2 linked regions of the Glaciimonas sp. CA11.2 genome follow. The main gene of each other region encodes a partner of the protein of the gene in region 2 in a complex. Links are inferred from orthologs where the notes say so. Each region holds a gene or a part of one and is shown on either strand. Other genes may lie near its edges.

Region 1 (7,441 bases), 4.0 Mb from region 2 along the record:
TTGTTTAACGACTGCATAAACCGCCTATAAGCATCGGCAAGAAGTTCGCCGGTCTTGTCGGTCAATGTATAGCCGTGTGGCACCCCAGAATTGAGCGGCGCGATTTGCAGCAAGCGCGCAAACCAGCTATGAAAAGTGTCGATGGACAGGCTTTGTGGACTCGACAAAACACGTTCATACAAACCGCGTGCGGCGTGCACAGTTTGCTTCAAGTCGGTTTGCAAGATGCCGCGCTCCACAAGCAACACGCGCACCTGCTCATCAGACGCCAAAGCCAGATCATGCAGCAGTTCAAGCAAACGGTCGCGCATTTCCTGTGCTGCCTTGCGAGTGAACGTAATCGCCAGCAGTTCGGAAGGTGCAGCGCCAGCCAATAACAAGCGCAGCATACGTGCTACCAACAACCAGGTTTTGCCGCTGCCAGCACAGGCTTCCACCACAACGGAATGCTGCGGATCGCAGGCGGCGTTGACGAAGCGCTGCGCTTCTACTGGCACGCCGTTCATTTGATAGGCATGCGGTATTACCATATCGACTTGGCCAGCTTGGCCATCATGGTGTATTGATGTTGGAGTGAGGTCATCCATTACCATGCCCCTTTGCGGCACAAACCACGTACATCGCAATACTGACATACCGACTCGGCACCATTGGCGACCATTGGTGCGCCATCGGAAATCGCCTGCATTGTGTCCTTAATATGCTCTTCCAACATTTTTTGCGCCTGTGCATAATCTTGTGCCACTACATCACCGATTTTGTCCTTGGTGATTTCAAGTGCCACGTAATGTGCGGCGTCCACCGACACGTCTGATAACAAACCATAGAATGCCAATTGATGATCTTCATGGTCTTTTAATTTCTTGTTTAATACGGCAATACTATTCGATTTATAATCCAGCACGGCGCGTTCGCCAGCATCGTTTTGATCAATCCGATCCACGCGTCCGTGTAACGTTATTTCGCCCGTTCGCAATGGCAATATTTTTTCATAAGCCTGTTCGCCAAAAACAAAATTCCACCCATTCGCTTCGCGCTCGTTAGCCCACATTACGTAGGCAGAAATCACTTTCTGCCAACGTGCATAATAGCCGAGCGCCGCCGCATTTTTGGCAATCACCTTGTCGAATAATTGCTGCGATATATCGACCAATACAGCAACCCGCTGATCATGGTTATTGGCAATCGCCTCATCGCGAATTGTTTCGTGATAGGTTTCCAAAATCTGATGTAACCAACCGCCGTAATCCCGCTTTTCCGGCATATCGGAAAGTTCATCAAGGGAAGTCAATCGCAACATCCGTTGCGCAAAAAATTGATACGGGCAAGATACGAAACTGTTGTAGCCACTAGAAGATAAACGCGTGGGACGCAACGCGCTAGCAACTGGTGCCGGCATCGCTGCCGGGATCTCGAGCAAACTGCGCTCGACAATCGGCGCCCGATGACGCGGTAACGACGCTGCACCCGACCGCGCCAGCGTCAGTTCCAGCCGCTCAATCCACGGGCTTACGGGATTTGGCTCGCCATCCTGATGCGCTTGCCAGGACAACACAACCAACGGATTCATCGCCAGCAACTCTGCTACATCGCGCATTTGCTGGCGCTGACGACTTTCACGTGTCGCCAGATTTAACTCGCGTCGGACAGTATTCGCAAAAAACAGCGTCTCCTGGGGTTGCGAAGGAAGATGACTGCTATCAGCACCAACCATCAACACCGCATCAAAGTGTCGCAAACGCGCACCGTTCAGTGGAAGCATCACCACGCGTCGATCGATGGCGGGACTGATGAAGCTGGTCTCATCCATTTGCAGGTTGACCAATGCCCGCCATTCTGAAAATGAGAATAAGGCATCACCTCCTTCATCATCCTCCATGCCAGCAATATTTTGCAGCATCTGCAAAACCTGTTGACCGGCAGGATCAGCGTTCAGTGCACTTGTCATGCCGAGCACCTCGAACACCGTTCCCGTATTGATCCACCCGCGCAGCGTTTTGCGGCCAGCATATAAGTTCGCTTGCTGCGCCAGCGTGGCAACCATTTTTTGCGCGTCAGGAAGATCAGTCAGCGCATAAATGACACTATTCCATTCACCCAGTACATTCGCCCTTCGCAGTGCGATTTCGACCGCCATTACCTGCGCCGATTTATCAGGCATATCAGCCAATGCAAATGGCGACTTCAAAAAATCCAGCAGCGCGGTTGTTTCACCGCGTTGGGTGACAACATCAAACCAGGCAGCGATAGCCGATGCCGCGCGCGTGGTCGACAACTTCCAGCCAGTCTCATCAGCAACGTGAACCTGTGCCCGTTCCAGCAAAGCACGTATCCGCCGTGCAACGACACGATCTTGCGCCACGATCGCCAGTTGCGTTTTACCTGCGTGCAACCAGTCAAGTACCGTCTGCGCACCCTGCACGGCCTCGTCTTCGATACTTTGCGCTGCGCATAGGGCGATACCCGGCGGCAATGCAACATTAAATTCTGCCGACGCAAATAAGTCGTCCGGAGGTGTCGGAAGCTGGCTCTCGGGCGTCGCCGCGACATCAATCAACTCCGGCCATGCAGTGGTATATGCCGAGGCGATAGTGTCAACGCGCCAGTCAAGTGAAATCTGCAAAACGGGCTGATATTGTGCGTAAGCCTGCAAAAATGCGCGTTCCATCGGCTCCGGCTCGACCGAACTAATCCATGCTAACGGTGAGTTGGCCTGCGCTGCAAATCGCAGCATTTGACCAAAACGCACTGCAAGCGCATCGTCGCCATCGAGCTGACTTTTCCAGATTGACCAGACCAGTTCGGTCTCGTCGGACAGTAGCTCGCGAGAACTCGGCGTCAATTCTTCAAGCGCAGTCTGCCAGCGCTGCGCAACGTCGCTCGCATCCTGCATCGACGGCAGCAAGGCCTGCGTCAACTCATCTGATAGGGATAACAGCGTTTGCGCCAACGGTAGCAAATCGGTATTTCGCCTCGCGGTAAATATTTTTTTCAGCCAGGCATGCTGTCGTAACTCCGAATACAACCGCATCAACCGTTCACTACCTGCGCTGGCGATAGGAGCATTCAACGCTGGCGGTAAGGTATCAAGCAGGGCTGATAAGGTATTAATCCGCGGCGGTACAAATGCACCCGGTAGTGCGCTCGCCAGTGCCGCTCTTAACAGATGCGCGTGCGCAAATGCCGGAACGACCACTCGCCAGGCAGACAGATCACGATTATTTTCGCCTCCGCTTTCAAGCGAGGCTGCCGATAAAGCACGCGCCACTTCCGGCCAAAACGCGTTGGAAGGCGGAATAGAGTGCAACGTCAAGCGGGATTTTAATAAAGACGGTGGCAACATGGACTCACAAAAAATAAGGTGTGGATGAAGCCAGCCACGCAAGAAATCTGCGGTGCTGCTCGTTTTAGCAACAATTGTTTTGCATTTTATGCGAGCAATCGGTGAATATAAGTAAAAAATAAGCAAAAAAAGAAGATCGTAGTCTCCCCTTTTTATTAAAATCGGTTATGATTTAACGAACACCCCGCCGCAACACCATCTAATCACACCCGCAAAACTTGAAGTCCCGCACGGCGCCCCCACTTATTCATTAGAATAGGGACCCAACGCGGGATCCAACGCAGGTAAGCCGCCCAGGTGAACAGATAAGTTGACTTGGTACACAATCATTTTTTTTCCCTCTTCCAGAGGAACTCATGAGCGAAAACATTAAACATATTACCGATGCATCCTTTGAACTAGATGTGCTTAAATCAGACAAACCCGTATTGGTCGATTTTTGGGCCGAATGGTGTGGTCCATGCAAAATGATTGCACCCATTCTGGAAGAAGTCGCCAAAGAATACGACGGCAAAATCCTGATCGCCAAGATGGACGTTGATGCCAATCAGGCAGTACCTGCCAAATTTGGTATTCGCGGTATTCCAACGTTGATTCTGTTCAAAAATGGTGTTGCCGCTGCTCAAAAGGTAGGCGCTTTAGCAAAAGGGCAGTTAACATCTTTCATCGATAGCAATATTTGATGTAAACTAGTCGACATTGCGGTGGTGCGCCCGCGCCGCCGCTTATATTTTCAGAGATACAGTACAATTTAAGTACGAGTAATGTAGAGACACAGTACAAGCAAGATACTACTCACACCACGAAGTCCCCTCCCCCACCAGACAATTCCCACCCCGGGATACTCATATACTATGCATTTATCCGAATTAAAGGCGCTACACGTCTCAGCACTGCTAGAAATGGCAATTGGCCTAGACATTGATAACGCCGCGCGCTTGCGCAAACAAGAACTGATGTTCGCCATTTTGAAAAAACGCGCGAAATCAGGAGAACAAATTTTTGGCGATGGCGCGCTTGAAGTCCTGCCTGATGGCTTTGGCTTTCTGCGCTCGCCCGACGCCAGTTACATGGCGTCCACTGACGACATTTATATCTCGCCCTCACAAATCCGCCGTTTCAATTTACACACCGGCGATTCGATTGAAGGCGAGGTCCGCACACCGAAAGATGGCGAACGCTATTTCGCACTGGTCAAAGTTGACAAGGTCAACGGCGAATCACCAGAAGCGTCGAAACACCGCATTCTGTTTGAAAACCTGACGCCACTGCATCCGAACAAGCCACTTCCGCTAGAGCGCGATATGCGCGGTGAAGAAAACATTACGGGTCGCATCATCGATATGATCGCGCCTATCGGTAAAGGCCAACGCGGTTTGTTGGTGGCATCGCCAAAATCCGGTAAATCGGTCATGCTGCAACACATTGCGCATGCGATTACGACCAACCATCCCGACACTGTGATGATCGTCTTGCTGATCGACGAGCGTCCTGAAGAAGTGACCGAAATGCAGCGCTCAGTGCGCGGTGAAGTCGTCGCGTCGACTTTCGATGAACCCGCAACTCGCCACGTTCAGGTTGCTGAAATGGTGCTTGAAAAAGCCAAGCGCCTCGTTGAGATGAAAAAAGACGTTGTGATTCTGCTGGATTCGATCACCCGTCTGGCCCGTGCTTACAATACCGTGATCCCTGCTTCCGGCAAGGTATTGACCGGTGGTGTTGATGCAAATGCACTACAACGTCCAAAACGTTTCTTTGGCGCGGCCCGTAACATCGAAGAAGGCGGCTCGCTGACCATCATCGCAACGGCGCTTATCGAAACCGGTAGCCGCATGGATGACGTGATTTACGAAGAGTTCAAAGGTACCGGTAACATGGAGGTCCACCTTGAGCGTCGCCTTGCAGAAAAACGCGTTTATCCGTCGATTAATCTGAACAAATCCGGCACCCGCCGTGAAGAATTGCTAATCAAGCCAGATCAGCTGCAAAAAATCTGGGTATTGCGCAAGTTGCTGTATAGCATGGATGAAATCGAAGCGATGGAATTCATCCTCGACAAAATCAAATCAACGAAGACCAATCTGGAATTCTTCGACATGATGCGACGCGGTAACTAATCAATTGGATCAATTTGGGCCTTCGTCATAACTGATGACAATAAGCTCAAATCGAAACAATTGAAGCAAAATGTGTAAAGGGTCTGACATGCGAAAGCTTGCCGGACCCTTTTTTGTAACTGCAATCTGCTAACCAACATTTTACCAAATCGGCCTGAGGCCATGAAGAGCGGCTAAAAAACTCTTAAACCCAAGCAATTTTTTCTATTGCCTGTAGACATAATCGACCGATGAGAACAGAATTATGGAACGTGCAAACACGCAGTTTTAATTAACAAATAACTAACAGCAAGAGACCTTAAGAAGTTCAAGAATGCCATCCTCGCATTACTCGTTAAACAATATCCTCATTTGAAGATCGAAAACTCACCTCTTGGCCTCGGTATTCCCAACGGCTAAGTAAAACAACAATACTAATCTTCAACTTTAATTTTCTGGCGGAAAAAACATGACAATCACCAAGTCCAGCCCATCAAAAGTCGCTACCGTCCTGCGCGTTACCAGCGGTAACTTCATGGAAATGTTCGATTTTTTCCTCTTTGGGTTCTACGCAACGTACATCGCAAAGACCTTTTTTCCTGCGAGTGATGAATTTGCATCACTGATGCTGACTTTTATGACCTTTGGCGCAGGATTTTTGATGCGTCCTTTAGGAGCAATCATTCTGGGTGCATACGTTGACCGCATTGGCCGACGCAAAGGGTTGATCGTTACCCTCGCACTCATGGCAATCGGCACCATGCTGATCGCCTTTGTTCCTGGCTACGCCACCATCGGCTATCTGGCTCCATTTCTGGTGTTAGTCGGTCGCCTTCTCCAGGGCTTTTCTGCTGGTGTTGAACTTGGCGGCGTTTCTGTCTACCTGTCCGAAATGGCAACTCCCGGTCGCAAGGGATTTTATGTTAGTTGGCAATCGGCAAGCCAACAAGTCGCGATCATTTTCGCTGCAGCCCTCGGTTATGGCCTTCAGGTCTGGCTTCAGCCCGCTCAAATCGCTGACTGGGGCTGGCGCATCCCATTCTTTATCGGTTGCATGATCGTGCCTGTATTGTTTGTCATACGCCGCTCGCTGCAGGAAACAGAAGAATTTTTGGCCCGTAAGACGAAACCGAACATGCGCGAGATTTTGCGCTCGATGGTCGATAACTGGGGTCTTGTGGTGGCTGGCATGATGCTGGTATCGATGACAACCGTCTCGTTCTACCTCATCACCGTCTACACACCGACATTCGGTAAATCGGTGTTGAAACTCAGCACCACAGACGCGTTGGTTGTCACCTTTTGCATCGGTATCTCCAACTTTATCTGGCTCCCGATAATGGGCGCATTATCTGATCGCATAGGTCGCCGTCCTTTACTGCTGGTATTTACGGTCCTTACCATCCTCACCGCCTATCCAACCTTATCCTGGCTGGTCGCAGCACCGAGTTTTGAGCGGATGCTGATTGTTGAGTTATGGTTGTCATTTTTATATGCAAGTTACAATGGTGCGATGGTCGTAGCACTGACCGAAGTCATGCCGGTGGATGTCCGTACTGTTGGTTTTTCTCTGGCGTATAGCCTTGCAACTGCCATTTTTGGTGGTTTTACACCAGCGATTGCGACTGGCTTGATTCAAATGACCGGTAACAAAGCTGCGCCGGGTCTGTGGATGAGCTTTGCCGCCATCTGTGGTCTGATCGCAACACTGGTACTGTATCGAAAAAGTGGCAACCAACGCACATCGGCAGTAAAAGCATCAGCCTGAGTCGACAGGCGCTAACAAGGCGCTTCGTTAATCTTGCAAGATAAAAAGAAGGTAGCACTCGGGGCTGACCGCAATTTGTTGCCGGTCAGCCTATGAATTCGCTCCTCATGACTGAATCCACAGAATACATGTCGTTTTACTGTATAATCGCGTGTTTTCCACCTTGGCAAGTGATCGACAATCGGGTCAAGAAGCATGGCGACCGACGAAGTGACGATTGGCTACCGAATTTTT
Region 2 (7,469 bases):
GAAAGTGATCTTCTGCACCGACAGGAATCTGTATCGGCACTGGATGGCCTTTAAGGCGATCCTGTATCTGTTGATAAACGCGGAAAAAATCTGCGCCGACCCGATCCATCTTGTTGATAAACGCGACGCGCGGCACGCCATATTTATTGGCCTGTCGCCATACGGTTTCGGATTGCGGTTGCACACCGCCAACAGCGTCGTAGACCATGACGACGCCGTCGAGCACGCGCATGGAGCGTTCGACTTCAATGGTGAAGTCGACATGTCCGGGCGTATCGATAATGTTTATGCGGTGTTCGGCGAAATTGCCGCCCATGCCTTTCCAGAAAGCAGTCGTGGCGGCTGATGTAATTGTGATGCCGCGTTCTTGCTCTTGCTCCATCCAGTCCATGGTGGCTGCGCCATCGTGGACTTCGCCAATTTTATGTTTGACGCCGGTGTAGAAAAGAATGCGTTCTGTGGTGGTGGTTTTGCCAGCGTCGATATGCGCGCTAATGCCGATATTCCGATACCGCTCAATAGGGGTCTTGCGGGTCATGATAGTGCCTTTTCAAGTTGTATTTTCCCAATATATCTGGGGGTGTTCGTAGCAGTGTGATGCGTTGAACTTGCCGGACGGTGCATTTGCACTATCTTCAATGTCACGGCCAAAGGATGAGCGCAAGCTGCCGCTCCTTTGACCAACACGAATTACAGCAATCAACTTGTCATACGTACGCATACCAATTCCTTGAAAGCGAGCACGATTGTGCAGTTTGCAGGGCTACTCCTAAAAGTAGATTATCATTTTTTTAATAAGTGGGTGCCCTAGTGAGCAATATGGGGGACGGTCTCCCACTAAACAATAGTTCAATAGGCAATACGCTGTTTGGTTTGTCGGGACTGCGGTTTGTATTGGTAGTGTCGATTGATAGCTACAAAAGCCCTTTTTTTAAAATAGACCATGACGCTTATTTTGCGGAGAACTCAGAAAAAGTGGCGTCAGTCTTAATCTTAAAGCCAACGTCATACGTTAGCTGACTTGGAAGACATGAATGCCAACTTGGGGAAATGTCGGCAGTTGCCAAGTGCATATCAATAAAACAGAATCTTGACTTAGACCCTATTTAGATATATCTTAATTAAATCTAAATAAGTTAAAGAGATATAGTCATGCGATATTTCAGAGATTTTCAATGCAACATAAGCCGCGACGGTCACGATGATCATGGCGGTCATGGCGGTCATAGCGAGGGATCGGCTGGCGAGCATCGCGGAAGGGGTGTCCACAGTCCAAGAGGAGGCCGGATTTTTAGTCACGGCAGCTTGCGCTTCGTACTGCTGCAACTGATCAGTGACAAGCCCAGCCATGGTTATGAATTGATCAAACTGATCGAGGATCGCGTCGGTGGAAGTTACAGCCCAAGTCCGGGTACCGTCTATCCCACGCTGACATTGCTGGAAGAGCAAGATTATCTTCAGGTTGAAGAAGCCGATGCAGGAGGACGTAAGCGCTATTGCATCACCGATGCCGGCCGGGCTTTTCTTGCGGAAAACCGCGTAACCGTGGACGCGATGCTGGCGCGTATGCAAGGTGGCGTTGATGGCGCTGGTCCGCGTGGTGGTCGCCCGCATCAGGTAATGCGGGCGATTGAAAATCTTAAGCTGGCGATGCGTATGCGGCTCTCGCGTGATGCGCTAACATCGGAGCAAGCCAACGCTTTCGCTGCTGTGCTTGATCATGCGGCGCAACAACTGGAGCAAATTTAATGAATACCTCGACTAATAACACATTTTCCAATGGCCTTTGCGAACAGGCCGACTCAATAACGCAGCATGCGTCTGATCGGGCGTCTGCACTTGCCCCGCAGCGTGTGCGTTATCCAATGCGTTTTCGCGTGCTCGAGGTGCGTGAAGTGCAGCGAATCACGCCACATCTGGTGCGCGTAAAGCTCGAAGGCGACGCGTTGGAAGGATTTTCTAGCCTGGGATTTGACGATCACGTTAAGTTGTTTTTCCCGGATCCATTGACCGGCAAACTAGTGATCCCGACGATGGGCCCAGACGGTCTTATTTGGCCTGAAGGTATAAAACCGATTATGCGCGATTACACTCCACGCCGATTTGACGCCGCTGCTCGTACTCTGGACATCGATTTCGCCTTGCATACCGCTGGACCAGCTACGTTGTGGGCTGAGCAAGCGCGTCCGGGTCAACAATTAGGCGTTGGCGGACCCAAAGGTTCGTTCATCGTGCCAACAGGTTTTGATTGGCATCTTTTAATTGGCGACGATACGGCTTTGCCTGCCATTTCGAGGCGACTTGCTGAACTGCCGCCAAACGCCAAGGCTACGGTTTTACTTGAGGTGGACGGACCCGCCGATCACATCACGTTTGAAAGTGCCGCCGAGTTTGACATTGTGTGGGTACATCGTAGTGATGCCGCCCAAGGTGATGCGCCGCTACTGGATGCATTGCATGATGTGCAGATATCGCCCGGTATTTTCCATACATGGATCGGCTGTGAGTCAGCCCAGGCGAAAGCCTTGCGCGCGTATCTGGTGACGGAGTGCGCCGCTAATCCTAAAATGATCCGCGCTTCAGGCTACTGGCGCAAAGGAAGCATGGCAACGCACGATTCGTATGACGGGTGAACTTGCGCCGCGTAGCCGTTACGTTCTTCTACCAACTTTCTTTTAGCGGGATGCGGGGAACGTACCGCTTACTGTCGAGGGATACGATTGGTGATTGACGCGAATCTGATCTGCATTCGTCGGTCAGCTTGTAGGTCTAATTGTGACCCGGATAAGCGCTAAGACATGGTGAATTCCGGTCTTGGGCGGATCGGCTTAATCGCGCAATTGCGCTTTGAGCAAAATCACTATTGCACCTGAGCCACCGTTGGCATCGCTGGCTTGACAGAACGCTACCACGCTATTGATTTGCACCAACCAGTCACGCACTTTGCCCTTGAGAACGGGGACTTGATTCACAGAACCGAACCCCTTGCCATGAATGACCGCCACACAGCGCCAACGCCGTTTAATGGCTAGTTGTAGAAATTCGGCCAGTGTGTCGCGGGCCTGATCGGTACGCAGGCCATGCAAATCAAGCTGTTGCCGTATAGCCCAATGTCCCCGATGGAGTTTTGTCAGCACGTCGGCCCCGACGCCATCGCGGGCGAAGCGCAGATGATCGTCCGAGTCGAGCAGGTTTTCTATACTAAATTGATCTGAAAGCGAAGCTTCCAGAATAGCTGAGTTCTGTGACGATGCGTCCAGATGCGTAAAGTGTTGGCTAGTGCGGGGGAAGGGCTTTGGATGGTGCTGATGCGGTGGGGCGTTGCTGGATGATTTCAGTGGGAAGACCGGTCCTACTTTTTGACTAAACTGTTCGCTCTCACGCTCTAGTTGTTGTTTTTGGCGCAGCTCTTCAGCGGCAGCTTCTTGTCGGGCCTGGTGCTGCGCTGTCAGTTCTTTGCGTAGCGGTTTGAGTGCGCGAAAATCTTTGATTGGGCCAGACATAGCGTGGTTTAAATGTACGTGGTCTCAAATTCGGATTATTTTTTCTTTGACGGCGATACGAGTGGCTGGATGTTGCCAACACTCTTTCGAAAAACATTGGCGTCGCGATCAGCTTGCTCGGCAAGTTGCTTGCGTTCGGCTGCTTCGACCAGACGAACTTCTTCTTCCGCCTTCAATTTTTGTTGAAGAAACTTAAGATCGTTAAAGTCTTTGATTGGGGCGGGCATGAGGCTTCCTTCGGGAGGGTGTTCTGCTAAGCCCATCCGCTGCGTCTGTATGCAATGGCAAACATCAGATGGACTACAAACGGGGTCGCAAGCGAACGTGCTTAATGCGTGGTTCTCAACGTACTCATAATAACGCCGTTGCCGACCAGAGATGGCAACGGCATGGTCTTTATTCTTCCAAAAAGCGCTGAGCGTCCAGCGCAGCCATGCAGCCGGTTCCGGCGCTGGTAATCGCTTGACGATAAATGTGATCCTGCACGTCGCCAGCGGCAAATACGCCCGGTACACTTGTTGCCGTCGCCATGCCCTCAAGGCCGGTTTTGGTTTTGATGTAGCCGTTGTGCATAGTCAGTTGGCCTTCAAAAATACTCGTGTTCGGTTTGTGACCGATAGCGATAAATACACCGTGTAAGGTTACTGGCTTGACCGTACCGTCAACGGTTGATTTAATGTTCATGCCGGTAACACCGCTGGTGTCGCCAGTGACTTCTTCCAATGTATGGTTGTATTCGATGGCAATTTTACCTTCGGCAACTTTCGCCATCAGGCGGTCGATCAAAATAGGCTCGGCGCGGAATTTTTCACGGCGGTGGACCAGGGTGACTTTAGTGGCGATATTGGAGAGATATAGTGCCTCTTCAACTGCGGTATTGCCGCCGCCGACCACTGCCACTTCCTGACCTTTGTAAAAGAAACCGTCGCATGTGGCGCAGGCTGATACGCCTTTACCCATGAAGGCTTCTTCCGAAGGCAAGCCCAGATATTGCGCTGATGCGCCGGTGGCGATGATCAGCGCATCACAGGTGTACTCTCCAGAGTCACCGATCAGGCGAAACGGTTTTTCTGATAATTTAGTGGTGTGGATATGATCAAAAATGATTTCCGTTTTAAATTCTTCTGCATGCTTTAACAGACGTTGCATTAAATCAGGACCCTGGACGCCGCCGTGGTCGCCCGGCCAGTTTTCGACGTCGGTCGTGGTCATTAACTGACCGCCTTGTTCGATGCCGGTAATCAACACGGGATTCAAATTGGCGCGTGCTGCGTAGACCGCAGCACTATAACCGGCGGGGCCAGAGCCAAGAATCAATACTTTGGCGTGCTTAATGGTTTTTTCGGTGGTCATAAAATAATCTCAGTGAAATTGTCGTGGGCATCGGATGCAAGCGGCTATCTTGCTAACAAATCAAGCCTCCCGATGTCTCAGCGGGGTAAATAACGGGCAAAAGCGCTGCAAAAAGACCGTCGTTCTTTCATATTTTCTAACATGGGGAGGTTGGGTGTGGATTTCAAGCTACCTCAACAGGCTACACAGGGACTGGTATAAAGTTGGCAATCCCTGATAAAACGTAAATATTCTCTCGATGTATCCAAATGTTGCCTCAAAACTGGTTAAGATTATAGTCGAAGCAGCGACTTTGACGTGTGGAACAAACTAATTGTATTGATAGCGAGAACCAATTTGCCGCGCTGCATCAAAGGATGCATACCATTCCATCATTCGAGGCCCATTACAGTGCATAATTTCACATTGTTAATGTAGTGGTAGGGCAATTGTTGAAAAGGTACGGAGGTCTATTACCTGCTTTTTCATAGACTTGCAAGCGTCTGACGGTGCAAAAATGAGCAAGTTAGAGATCAGTTTGGTTCTTACTGACCGTCAAAGTGGAAGTAAGCAATGAATGATGGACGATCAGCGTTTGGTCGAAGCGTTTCAATCAGTATTTTCAGTATTAACCAGTATTAGTATTGCCAATTGGATTTATGACTAGAACAACGCAAGCTTATACCCGCAGCGCTAAACCGAAACCAGCGCCTCCAACACAGAATCGGCTGGTTCGCCTGCTATCTGAGGCACGCTGGATCATCTTTGCGGTCCTGACCGCCTATTTAGTGATCATTTTTGTAACGTATTCCAAAGCAGATCCGGGATGGTCGCAGGCGCGAGTCGTGCCGCATCTCGATAATTGGGGCGGACACTTAGGTGCATGGCTGGCAGACTTGATGCTGTTTGTCTTCGGCGCGTCGGCGTGGTGGTGGTGTGTCTTGTTATTACGTTCGTTGTGGGGTGGTTATCAGCGCATATCACATCGTTTTGAGGTAGACGTTGATCGCGAAGAAGAACATCCATACGAAGGTATTTTGCGTGGCGTTGGTTTCGTATTGATACTGGTCGGAAGTATGGGTATCGAATATATGCGGATGTATTCGTTGCACATGCAGCTGCCACGTGCGCCGGGAGGTGTATTAGGCCGTTTAATAGGCGGTAATGCACAAAGCGCGCTGGGATTTACCGGTGCTACGTTATTGTTGCTATTGCTGTTTGCACTCGGCGTCAGTCTGTTTTTTCATGTTTCGTGGCTAACTGTCGCGGAACGTATCGGCCACGGGGTTGAAGGCGCCATTCTCTGGCTTAGAAATTTGATCGCCGCCCGTGAAGATCGCAAGGTCGGCCATGTCGCCGCCGTCAAGCGAGAAGAAGTAGTCGTGCAGGAGCGCGCCAAAACCGTTGAGGCAGCACCGATCCGGATTGAGCCGCAAATTGTGAATGTACAAAAATCCGAGCGGGTCGAGAAAGAGCGGCAAACGACGCTATTTCAGGACCTCCCAGATACCAACTTGCCGCCCTTGTCTTTGCTTGATGAAGCACCACCGGTGCAGGAGACGGTCAGCGTTGAAACCCTGGAATTTACAAGCCGCCTGATTGAAAAAAAGCTCTCGGATTTTGGCGTACAGGTAAAAGTAGTCGCGGCCTATCCCGGTCCCGTTATTACGCGCTATGAAATCGAACCGGCAACCGGCGTCAAAGGTAGCCAGATTGTCGGCCTGGCGCGCGACCTTGCACGCTCGTTGTCGCTGACATCAATACGCGTAGTGGAAGTGATCCCCGGCAAAATGTTCATGGGTCTGGAGTTGCCAAATCCAAAGCGCCAAATTGTGCGTTTGACTGAAATTCTGAGCTCCAAAGTCTATAACGATGGCGTCTCTAGTCTGACGATTGCCTTGGGTAAGGATATTGGCGGTCATCCGGTAGTCGCTGATTTGGCCAAAATGCCCCATTTGCTGGTGGCGGGAACAACCGGATCAGGTAAATCGGTGGGTATTAATGCCACCATTTTATCGTTGCTTTACAAGTCCGATCCCAAGCAGGTCAGATTGATTTTAATCGATCCAAAAATGCTGGAATTATCCATTTACGAGGGCATTCCACATTTGCTCGCGCCAGTCGTGACCGATATGCGGCAGGCCGGTCATGCGTTGAACTGGGCCGTCAATGAGATGGAGCGGCGCTACAAGTTGATGTCTAAGATGGGTGTACGAAACCTTGCTGGCTATAACCAGAAGATCATCGATGCTGACAAACGCGAAGACAAGATTCCAAATCCGTTTAGCCTGACACCAGACGCCCCAGAACCGCTTGAAAAATTGCCCACCATCGTTGTGATTATCGATGAGTTGGCTGATTTGATGATGGTTGTGGGTAAAAAGGTCGAAGAGTTGATTGCCCGGATTGCACAAAAGGCGCGCGCGGCCGGTATTCACTTGATTTTAGCGACACAGCGTCCATCTGTAGATGTCATAACAGGTTTGATCAAGGCCAACGTTCCTACCCGGATCGCGTTTCAGGTCAGCAGCAAGATTGATTCTCGTACCATCCTTGATCAAATGGGCGCAGAAGCATTGCTCGGGATGGGCGATATGTTGTACATGCCGCCCGGTACGGGTTTGCCGATTCGGG

The links.
Region 1: the proteins of trxB (region 2) and trxA are in contact, whole or in part, in a crystal structure (PDB 1F6M), measured with the Escherichia coli proteins. The link is inferred for Glaciimonas sp. CA11.2 from one-to-one orthologs.

The regions. Positions count from the first base shown.
Region 1 is NZ_JAVIWL010000001.1:717,669-725,109, forward strand. Bases 2,477-5,362 are described here. They hold trxA (thioredoxin TrxA), read left to right. Parts: upstream 2,477-3,699; coding sequence 3,700-4,026; downstream 4,027-5,362. Other genes in these bases: RGU75_RS03050 (PD-(D/E)XK nuclease family protein), read right to left, coding at 2,477-3,343; rho (transcription termination factor Rho), read left to right, coding at 4,198-5,362. In the rest of the region: RGU75_RS03045 (UvrD-helicase domain-containing protein), read right to left, coding at 1-530; more of RGU75_RS03050, read right to left, coding at 587-2,476; more of rho, read left to right, coding at 5,363-5,460; RGU75_RS03065 (MFS transporter), read left to right, coding at 5,909-7,207. UniProt on the Escherichia coli protein: Participates in various redox reactions through the reversible oxidation of its active center dithiol to a disulfide and catalyzes dithiol-disulfide exchange reactions.
Region 2 is NZ_JAVIWL010000001.1:4,714,397-4,721,865, reverse strand. What follows is about bases 2,879-5,792. They hold trxB (thioredoxin-disulfide reductase), read right to left. Parts: upstream 4,857-5,792; coding sequence 3,900-4,856; downstream 2,879-3,899. Other genes in these bases: RGU75_RS20475 (DNA translocase FtsK), read left to right, coding at 5,495-5,792; RGU75_RS20485 (hypothetical protein), read right to left, coding at 3,539-3,730; RGU75_RS20490 (Smr/MutS family protein), read right to left, coding at 2,879-3,503. Also shown: fusA (elongation factor G), read right to left, coding at 1-538; RGU75_RS20505 (hypothetical protein), read right to left, coding at 551-721; RGU75_RS20500 (PadR family transcriptional regulator), read left to right, coding at 1,153-1,749; RGU75_RS20495 (siderophore-interacting protein), read left to right, coding at 1,749-2,633; more of RGU75_RS20490, read right to left, coding at 2,829-2,878; more of RGU75_RS20475, read left to right, coding at 5,793-7,469.